DNA from 3 places in the Streptomyces sp. NPDC015171 genome. Region 2 is predicted to be linked to each of the others. Evidence: riboswitches for the same ligand, from Rfam matches in the RefSeq annotation. Region 2 holds a riboswitch; each other region holds the start of a gene.
The links. A riboswitch is a leader RNA that binds a small molecule or an ion and turns the genes downstream of it on or off. The one in region 2 is predicted to bind thiamine pyrophosphate.
Positions count from the first base shown of each region.

Region 1: another riboswitch for thiamine pyrophosphate. It lies ahead of ACF073_RS22855 (purine-cytosine permease family protein); the one in region 2 lies ahead of ACF073_RS25140 (thiamine ABC transporter substrate binding subunit).
Region 3: another riboswitch for thiamine pyrophosphate. It lies ahead of thiC (phosphomethylpyrimidine synthase ThiC); the one in region 2 lies ahead of ACF073_RS25140 (thiamine ABC transporter substrate binding subunit).

Region 1 is NZ_JBIBUO010000008.1:199,820-203,088, reverse strand. Features, by position in the region: gene ACF073_RS22855 (purine-cytosine permease family protein) at 1-1,281, opposite strand, end outside; TPP riboswitch at 1,271-1,366, opposite strand; partial or broken gene ACF073_RS22850 (hypothetical protein) at 1,684-2,784, opposite strand; gene ACF073_RS22845 (acyl-CoA dehydrogenase family protein) at 2,957-3,269, opposite strand, start outside.
Region 2 is NZ_JBIBUO010000009.1:240,634-243,902, forward strand. Features, by position in the region: gene ACF073_RS25130 (hypothetical protein) at 1-210, opposite strand, end outside; gene rlmN (23S rRNA (adenine(2503)-C(2))-methyltransferase RlmN) at 388-1,494, shown strand; TPP riboswitch at 1,518-1,625, shown strand; gene ACF073_RS25140 (thiamine ABC transporter substrate binding subunit) at 1,707-2,786, shown strand; gene ACF073_RS25145 (ABC transporter permease) at 2,834-3,269, shown strand, end outside.
Region 3 is NZ_JBIBUO010000010.1:201,210-204,478, reverse strand. Features, by position in the region: gene ACF073_RS26550 (YibE/F family protein) at 1-1,068, opposite strand, end outside; TPP riboswitch at 1,149-1,326, shown strand; gene thiC (phosphomethylpyrimidine synthase ThiC) at 1,319-3,103, shown strand; gene ACF073_RS26540 (hypothetical protein) at 3,223-3,269, opposite strand, start outside.

The sequences.
Region 1 (3,269 bases), on a different contig from region 2:
GCTCATGAACGGCGCCGCGGCGGCGAACCCGACGACGAAGGCGGTGAGAGCCGGCCACCACGGCTGCGGCTCCGCCTCCTCCGCCCGCAGGTCGATCGGCCGGCCGCCGCGCGCCCTCTTCCGGGCCGCCCAGTCGACGATCACGATCGCGACGAACGCGGGGATCCAGTAGCCGACGAACAGCAGCACGTTCTGGAAGCGGGCCGTCGTGTCGGCGGCGTGCATCCACAGCACCAGCGGAAACCCGAGCAGCGCGGCGAGCGCGGCGGCGACCGGCCGCGGCACCCGCACGCCGACGGTCTGCAGCGCCAGCGACCCGCTGTAGTCGTTCATGGCGTTGCTGCACAGCGCCGCGAGAGCGACCGCGAGGAGCCCGAACGCGCCGAGCGCACCGCCGCCGAGCAGCCGGTCCACACCACGGGCGCTCTGGTCGGTGAACTGCGCGGCCCCCCACAGGCCGAGCGCCTGTACCGCGACGAAGGACACGCCGACACCGAGCAGGGTGCACCAGAACATGCGCGTCCGGGATGCCGTTCGTGGCAGGTAGCGGCTGAAGTCGCTCGCGTAGGGGGCCCACGAGAGAGCGAGACTCAGAGCGATGGCGCAGGTCAGCACGAACGCGCCGGCCCGATCGGCGCCGTGCACGGTCGTGGCCGTCGTGGGCTGGGTGCCGTGCGCGAGCTTCACCGCCAACGCGACGAACGCGACGGCGAGCGCGAAGGTCATCACCGTCTGCAACCGGTGGATCGCCTCGTACCCGATCACGCCCAGCACCCCCTGGGCCGCCAGCATCACCAGGACACCCAGCCAGAAGGGCCAGCCGCACAGCTGGGCCAGCGCGTCCCCGCCGAACAGGCCGATCAGCGCGTCCCAGGCGATGGACGACAGCCACTGCAGAGCGCCCGGCAGGGCCACGGCCCGGCCGAAGGCCAGCCTCGCCAGCGGCAGCTGGCCCGCTCCGGTCTGGCTTCCCCAGGTCCCCAGATAAGCCGTGGGCACCGCACCGACCACGGTGCCGAGCACCACGGCCAGCAAGGCGGTGGCGAAGTCCAGACCGAGGGCCGCCCCGACGGTGCCGCTGAACACGCCGGTCATCGTCAGGTTCGGGGCGAACCACACGGTGAAGAGGCGCCGGGGACCGCCGTAGCGGGCGTCCTCGGGCACCGGTGTGATCCCGCGCGTCTCCACCCGCAGATCGCCGGGGGCCGCCGGCATCCGGCCGTCGAAGACGCGTCGCACCTCGGCGACGGCCGTCTCTTCATGGGCGTACGGCAACGACATACGACATCCCTCCGCCAGTCCTAACTGGTTCAGGTTCAACGGGTGTGATCTCAGCCCCCGTGCGGGGGCACCCCGTGTCCAGGTACGCCGGCCAGAATAGCCCGGATCGGTGGCCGGTTCCGGCCGGGGTGAGGGGGGCCGCGCGGACCGGGTGACCGCGATCCCGACACGGCGAGCGCGGCGGCCCCTCCGAGAGCCGGGCCGGCTCCACCCCGCGTCCCGGCGGTGCGCACCGCGCTCGGCAGCTTCGGACCGGCGGGACGGGGCCCGGGACAGAGGGGACGGGCCCCGGGACCGGCGGACGGGCCTTCACTCTCGGAGACGAGGTTCGACCTCGACCCGGCCCGCCGCGAGGGTGGGCATCCGGCGACTCGCCGAGGACGGCGGATGGGGGGGACGAAGTCAGGAACGCGCCCTCGCCGGTGCGCTGTTGTAGGCCTGCGCCCGCAGGGCCGGGCGGCCCGAGCGCAGGGCCTCGGCGGGCCAGGACAGAGTGACCGTGCGCGACTCGCCGAGGAGGAGCCACAGGTAGTTGTCGCTGTACAGGGTCGGCAGGACGCGGCCCTCGCCCCGGCCGTCCAGCAGCGAGAGACGGACCATGGCGGCGACGGCGGGGCCGCGGTTGCGGACGGTGGCGGTCAGCTGGTGACGGGGGCCCGTGCGGGAGAGGCTCGTGACCGAGACCGACAGCTTGACCTGCCGCACCGTGTTGAGCGCTCTCATGTCCTCCGGAGTGCGGTGACGCCAGTAGGTGTTGCGGGACAGCACCCGGCCCCCGCTGTCTTCGAGGGTGCGCCGCAGCAGGTGCAGGGCGGGCACGTCGTCCGGCCGTCCGGCGGTGAACGCCGGTGCGGTGGAGGACGGGGCGATGTCGAGCCTCGCGGACCTCGGGGTGCCCAGGGGGCGGCCCGCGAGGTCGTGGGCGCGGGCCGTGACCGTGACGCCCTTCATCGCGGTGGCGGTGTGGTTGACCGCGAGGACCTGCCACTTCAGCGGGTCCGCCTGGACATGCAGGGGCTCGCAGGCGCTGCGGGCGCCGTAGTAGGTGCCGTTGACGTCGAAGTCGTAGTCGCACGTCTGCCAGACCGTGCTGTGCCAGGCCGGGTGGGACAGGTGGTCCTCGTACTGCGGGGACCAGCGGGTGCCGGGGCCGCCGTCGGTGGCGTGGGCGGCCGGGTGGTCGTGGTCCTCGGTCGAGGCGGTGGCCGTGCGGTGCCGTGCGAGGTCCGTGCCCGGGTTCCGGCTGTCGATCACGGACAGGGACCACAGCGAGTTGCCCCAGCTCGTGTTGCGCAGGCCGCAGCTGATCCGCAGGTACCGGCTGGTCCGTGCGGTGAACTCCGCGACATGGAGACTGGCGTCGCCGTTGTCGCAAGGCAGGGGTACGGCGGTGTTGTCGACGGTCTTCGCATCGGTCCAGGTGGAGTCGTCGGAGGAGACCTGCACCACGAACCGTGCCGCGTAGGCCTGTTCCCACACGAGGTCGACGCGGTCGAAGGACTGCTGGAAACGTTGTCTGACAACGTTGCCAACGGCTGATCCGTGCCGCCGCCCCTGTCAAGGCTCGCGACAGGATCGGGGGGTGACCGCAGCGATCACTGACGGGACGTCATGTGCCCGGCGCTCGCCTCGGGGTGACCCGTCCGCCGTCTCCGCCCCGTTCGCGTCCGTCGGCTCAGACGAGGAAGGTGGGCTGCTCGGTGATGCCCAGCAGGCTGCGGCCGTAGATCTCCCGGCCGAGGTCGGGGTTGACGACGCCGTGGCGGGACGCGGTGCCCAGGTCGCGCCAGATCCGCTGGAGGGGGTTGGCCAGGGCGAAGGCGCTCGCACCCGACACGGAGACGAGGCGGTCCACCGCCTCGCGGCTGCGGATCGCGGCGACGGCGGTGTCCATACGGACCCGGGCCCGCTCACCGACCGTCAGTTCCCGGCCCTCGGCGGCGGCGTGGTCGAGGTCGTCGGCGGCCCGGTAGGCGTGCAGTCGGGCG
Region 2 (3,269 bases):
CCGGTCATGGAACTCGGTGATGACCCGGCCGCCCTCGATCCGGGAGACTCCGTACTGCCGGGCGTAGTCGACGTCCAGCTCGCGCTCCACGGCGAGACTCGCGAGGGCGTATTTCCCGGCCGCCTCAGGGTGCTTCCTGAACACGTCCGTGATCTCGGCGAAGAACGCGGTGTCCGACGTGGTGTCGTAGCCAGCAGAAGTCACGGCCATCTCCTCGGGCTGTCATGCGGCGGATGTTCCCTGTCTCCAGGCTGCTACGCGGCGCATCCCCGTGCCAGCCGGGCCGAGCGGGCTCGGACGGGCCAGGGCGGCCTCCGGGTGTCGCCGGTCACCCCAGCGGCCGACGGCCCCGGGTCACCCAAGTGGATCTGCGACACTGGTAGCGCCATGCCTAAGCCCGGAGAACTCACATTCGTCGCCCCGCGCGGAGCCAAGAAGCCGCCGCGGCATCTCGCCGATCTCACGCCCGCCGAGCGCAAGGACGCTGTGGCCGAGACCGGTGAGAAGCCGTTCCGTGCCAAGCAGCTCGCGCAGCACTACTTCGCGCGGTACACGCACGACCCGGAGCAGTGGACCGACATCCCCGCCGGTTCGCGCGCCAAGCTCCGGGAAGCGCTGTTCCCCGAGCTGATGACCGTCGTCCGGCATCTGTCCACCGACCAGGGCACCACGCGCAAGACGCTGTGGCGGCTGTTCGACGGGACGCTGGTCGAGTCGGTGCTGATGCGGTACCCGGACCGGGTCACCATGTGCATCAGCTCGCAGGCCGGATGCGGCATGAACTGCCCGTTCTGCGCCACCGGCCAGGCGGGCCTGGACCGCAACCTGTCCACCGCCGAGATCGTCCACCAGATCGTGGACGGGATGCGGGCGCTCCGGGACGGGGAGGTGCCCGGCGGCCCGGCGCGGCTGTCCAACATCGTGTTCATGGGCATGGGCGAGCCGCTCGCCAACTACAAGCGGGTCGTCGGTGCCATCCGCGCGCTCACCGACCCGGCCCCCGACGGCCTCGGGCTCTCGCAGCGCGGGATCACCGTGTCGACCGTCGGGCTGGTGCCGGCCATCCACCGGTTCGCCGACGAGGGCTTCAAGTGCCGGCTCGCGATCTCCCTGCACGCCCCCGACGACGAGCTGCGCGACACCCTCGTCCCCGTCAACACGCGCTGGAAGGTGCGTGAGGTGCTGGACGCCGGGTTCGAGTACGCGGAGAAGAGCGGGCGCCGGCTGTCCATCGAGTACGCCCTGATCCGGGACATCAACGACCAGGCCTGGCGCGGCGACCGGCTCGGCCGGCTGCTCAAGGGCAGGCCCGTGCACGTCAACCTGATCCCGCTGAACCCGACGCCGGGTTCGAAGTGGACCGCGTCGCGGCCCGAGGACGAGAAGGCGTTCGTCGAGGCCATCGCCGCGCACGGGGTGCCCGTCACCGTACGGGACACCCGTGGGCAGGAGATCGACGGAGCCTGCGGTCAGCTCGCGGCCACCGAGCGGTAACCTGGCCGGGTCCACACAACTTCATATTCCGACAGGGGAGCGCCACAGCGCTGAGAGTGCGGCAACCGGGCCGCAGACCCTCTGAACCTCGCCCAGGTCATTCTGGGTAGGAAGTTCGGTCATCACTCAAGCTGTTGCGCCCTGCCCGGCTCCGCCCCGCGGAGCCGGGCAGGGCCGCGTCTCTTCCTGGCCAACCCCCAGGAGGACATCCAGTGCACAACAAGACCCTCACGGCCGCGGCGGTCGGGCTCGGCCTGATCGCGCTGCCCGCCCTGACCGGGTGCGGCTCGGGCGGCACGGCGTCGTCCGACTCCAAGACCGTGACGCTGGTCAGCCACAACTCGTGGGCCGTCTCGAAGAACGTGCTCAAGGACTTCGAGAAGCGCTCCGGGTACCGGGTCAGGGTCCTCGAGGACGGCGACGCCGGGCAGGCCGTCAACAAGGCGATCCTGACCAAGGACCACCCGCAGGGCGACGTCTTCTTCGGCGTCGACAACACCCTGCTGTCCCGGGCCCTCGACAACGGCCTCTTCCAGCCGTACACGGCCAAGGGCCTCGACACGGTCGGCGCCGCCTACCAGCTCGACAAGGCCGAGCACCGGGTCACGCCCGTCGACTACGGCGACATCTGCGTCAACTACGACAAGGCCTACTTCAGCGAGCACAAGCTGGCCCCGCCGCGGTCCTTCGCCGACCTGGCCGATCCCGCGTACAAGAACCTCCTCGTCACCGAGAACGCGGCCACCTCCTCGCCGGGGCTCGGCTTACTGCTCGGCAGCGCCGCGAGCTACGGCGACAAGGGCTGGCCGGAGTACTGGAAGAAGCTCAAGGCCAACGGCGTCAAGGTCGTCGACGGCTGGGAGCAGGCCTACTCCCAGGAGTTCTCCGGCTCCTCCGGGGGCAGGAAGGCGGGCGGCGACCGGCCGCTCGTGGTGTCGTACGCCTCCTCGCCGCCCGCTGAGGTGATCTACGCCAAGAAGCGGCCGAGCACCGCCCCGACGGGTGTGGTGAGCGGCACCTGCTTCCGGCAGACCGAGTTCGCCGGGGTGCTGAGCAACGCCGGCAACCCCGAGGGCGCCAAGGCGTTCGTCGACTTCCTGGTCTCCAAGGAGTTCCAGGAGGACATGCCGCTGAACATGTACGTCTACCCGGTGGTGGGGGGCGCGAAGGTGCCCGCCGAGTTCACCGCGTACGGGCCGGCCGCCGAGCACCCCGAGACCATGGCGCCCGGCAAGATCGCCGCCAACCGCGACCAGTGGGTCAAGACGTGGACGTCGCTCGTACTGAAGTGACGGGCCGTGAGCGGGACCGGCGCGGGAACGCGGCCCGGCTCGGGCTGATGGCCCTGCCGGTCGCGTTCTTCGCGCTGTTCTTCGCCTGGCCGGTGGCCGCGATCGTCGTCCGCGGACTGAAGGCCGACGGCGTCTGGCGGTTCGGGCGGATCGCGGACGTCCTCGCGCAGCCGGACATCCGGCACGTGCTGTGGTTCACCACCTGGCAGGCGCTCGCCTCCACCGCGCTCACCCTGCTGCTCGCGCTGCCCGCCGCCTATGTCTTCGCCCGCCTCGACTTCCCGGGCAAGCAGGTGCTGCGGGCCGTCGTCACGGTTCCCTTCGTGCTGCCGACCGTGGTGGCCGGCAGCGCCTTCCTGGCGCTGGTCGGACACCACGGCCTCCTGGACGAGCTGTGGGGGGTACGGCTCGACACCACGGTGTGGGCGATCCTGCTCGCCCATGTCTTCTTCAACTACGCCGTCGTCGTACGGACCGTCGGCG
Region 3 (3,269 bases), on a different contig from region 2:
GTTGGCCTCGTGCAGCTCCCACACGGCCGACGTCTGGGTGACCGTCACATCGTCCAGGACACCGAGCGAACCGATGATGACGCCGGCCAGCAGCAGACCGCTCATGTCGATCGACGGATACAGCCCATGGATCAGACCGGTGCTGTCGTCCGTGTTGCCGGTCAGCGCGGCCCAGCCGATGAACAGCGAGCCGAGTACCCCGATCAGCACGAGGGAGATCAGCGTGCCGAGCACCGCCACCGAGGTCCGGGCCGACAGGCCGTGGCACATGTACAGGGCGATCAGCATGATGGCGCTCGCCCCGACCACGGCCACCAGCAGCGGGTTCGATCCCTGGAGGATCGCGGGCAGGATGAACAGCGTCAGCACCAGGAAGCTCACGGCCAGCGCGACCAGCGCCATGACACCGCGCAGCCGCCCCACCACGACGACGGCCACCGCGAAGATCCCCGCGAGCAGAGCCATGGGGAACTTCCGGTTCACATCGGTCACCGCGTACTGCAGTTCCTTCGGGGCCGAGGGTTCGTAGGCGACCACGACCTTCTCGCCCTGGTGCAGCTGGCGCGACTGGTCCGGCTGCACGATCTCCGTGAACGTACGGCCCTTGTCCTTGCCGGTGTCGACCCGGACGGTCGCCTTCTTGCAGTCTCCGTCGGCCTGTTGCTGGGCCGAGGTGCCCTCGGCGGTGGAGGTGTCGCCGGTCGGGGTGCCGCCGGAGGCGTTGACCGACTTGCAGCTGACCTCGACGACTTGGGTGACCGTTGCCTGCTGGGTCTGCCGGTCGAAGCCGACGCCGGTGCGCTTGTGGGACGGGGCCTCCCCGGGCCAGAGCACCACGAGGCCGACCAGGACCGCGGCGGTGAAGGGGACCAGTACCGCGGCGATGACCTTGCGCAGGTGCTTGGAGACAGGAGCCGCGGGACCGTGGCTGTGACTGTGACTGTGGCCGTGCCCGTGCCCAGGACCGGTGTCACGGCCGCCCGCCGGGGCTCCGTGGCCGTGTGCGCCGCCCTGTCCCGAGCCGTCTCGGCGGAGTGGCTCGGGTGGCTGCTGGGGATACTGCTCCATCCTGGTCACCGCCAGATCATCGCAAGAACGGCGGGGGCCCACTGTTCACCGCGCCACACATGACGCTAGCGTGGAGGCACCTTTGCACACGCGGGAGCTCGGAGCACCGGGCTGAGAGGGCGCTGACCTCCGTAGACGCGATGTTTCACGTGGAACGAACGATGTTCCACAGGAAACCTCGCCAGACGGAAGCCGCTGCGTCGACCGCTGAACCTGTTACCGGGTAATGCCGGCGTAGGGAGTAGGTCTCATGACCAACAAGGACGCACGCACGCCTGCCTCCGTCCAGGACGAGAAGTCCCAGGAGGCCGGGAAGTCCATCGGCTGGCACAAGGCGTATGTCGAGGGCTCGCGCCCCGACCTGCGGGTGCCGGTCCGTCAGGTGCATCTCACCAACGGGCAGTCGGTCACGCTGTACGACACCTCGGGCCCGTACACCGACCCTCTCGTCGAGACGGACGTCCGCAGGGGCCTGCTGCCGCTGCGGGAGAACTGGATCGTCGCCCGCGGCGACACGGAGGAGTACGCGGGCCGTCCGGTCCGCCCCGAGGACGACGGGATCAAGCACACCTCGCCGCGCGGCGGCCTGCGGAACCTGGACGCGGTCTTCCCCGGCCGCCCGCGTCAGCCGCGGCGGGGCCGGGGCGGGCAGGCGGTGACCCAGCTCGCGTACGCCCGCCGGGGCGAGATCACGCCCGAGATGGAGTTCGTGGCCGTCCGGGAGAACGTTCCGGCCGAGGTGGTGCGGGAGGAGATCGCGGCGGGCCGGGCCGTGCTGCCGGCCAATGTGAACCACCCGGAGATCGAACCGATGATCATCGGCAAGCGGTTCCTGGTGAAGGTGAACGCCAACATCGGCAACTCCGCGGTGACGTCCTCCATCGAGGAAGAGGTCGAGAAGATGACCTGGGCGACCCGCTGGGGCGCCGACACGGTCATGGACCTGTCCACCGGCCGCAACATCCACACCACCCGCGAGTGGGTGCTGCGCAACTCCCCCGTCCCCATCGGTACGGTGCCGCTCTACCAGGCGCTGGAGAAGGTCGACGGCAAGGCCGAGGAACTGACCTGGGAGATCTACAAGGACACCGTCATCGAGCAGGCCGAGCAGGGCGTGGACTACATGACCGTCCACGCGGGCGTCCGGCTGCCGTACGTCCCGCTCACCGCCAACCGCAAGACCGGCATCGTCTCGCGCGGCGGCTCGATCATGGCCGCATGGTGCCTGGCGCACCACAAGGAATCGTTCCTGTACGAGAACTTCGAAGAGCTGTGCGAGATCCTCGCCGCCTACGACGTCACGTACTCGCTGGGCGACGGTCTCAGGCCGGGGTCGATCGCGGACGCCAACGACGAGGCGCAGTTCGCGGAGCTGCGCACGCTCGGGGAACTCAACACGATCGCCAAGCGTTTCAACGTACAGACCATGATCGAGGGCCCGGGCCATGTCCCGATGCACAAGATCAAGGAGAACATCGACCTTCAGCAGGAGATCTGCGATGAAGCCCCGTTCTATACGCTCGGCCCGCTGACCACGGACATCGCGCCGGCCTACGACCACATCACCTCCGGTATCGGCGCCGCGATGATCGCCTGGTGGGGCACGGCGATGCTCTGCTACGTCACGCCCAAGGAGCACCTGGGCCTGCCCAACCGGGACGACGTCAAGACCGGCGTGATCACCTACAAGATCGCCGCGCACGCGGCGGACCTCGCCAAGGGGCACCCGGGTGCGCAGGAGTGGGACGACGCGCTGTCCGACGCCCGCTTCGAGTTCCGGTGGGAGGACCAGTTCAACCTCGCCCTGGACCCGGTGACGGCACGGGAGTTCCACGACGAGACCCTGCCGGCGGAGCCCGCCAAGACGGCCCACTTCTGCTCCATGTGCGGTCCGAAGTTCTGCAGCATGAAGATCTCGCAGGACATCCGGAGGGAGCACGGCGGCAGCCGGGCCGAGGTCGAGGAGGGCATGGCCCAGAAGTCGAAGGAGTTCGCGGAGGCCGGCAACCGGGTGTATCTGCCGATCGCCGACTGAACCACGTGCGGTGGACGCGCCGCGCCGGCCGGTGAGCCGGCGGACGCGGCGCGCGGGCTCGCGGCCGGCCGGGGTGGTGGCATCACCACACCGCCCGGCCGCTCGGCTCGCCGGGCGCGCTAGTCGGGCTGGTGCTCCGGGCCGCCGAAGTCCGGGCTGGTGTAGT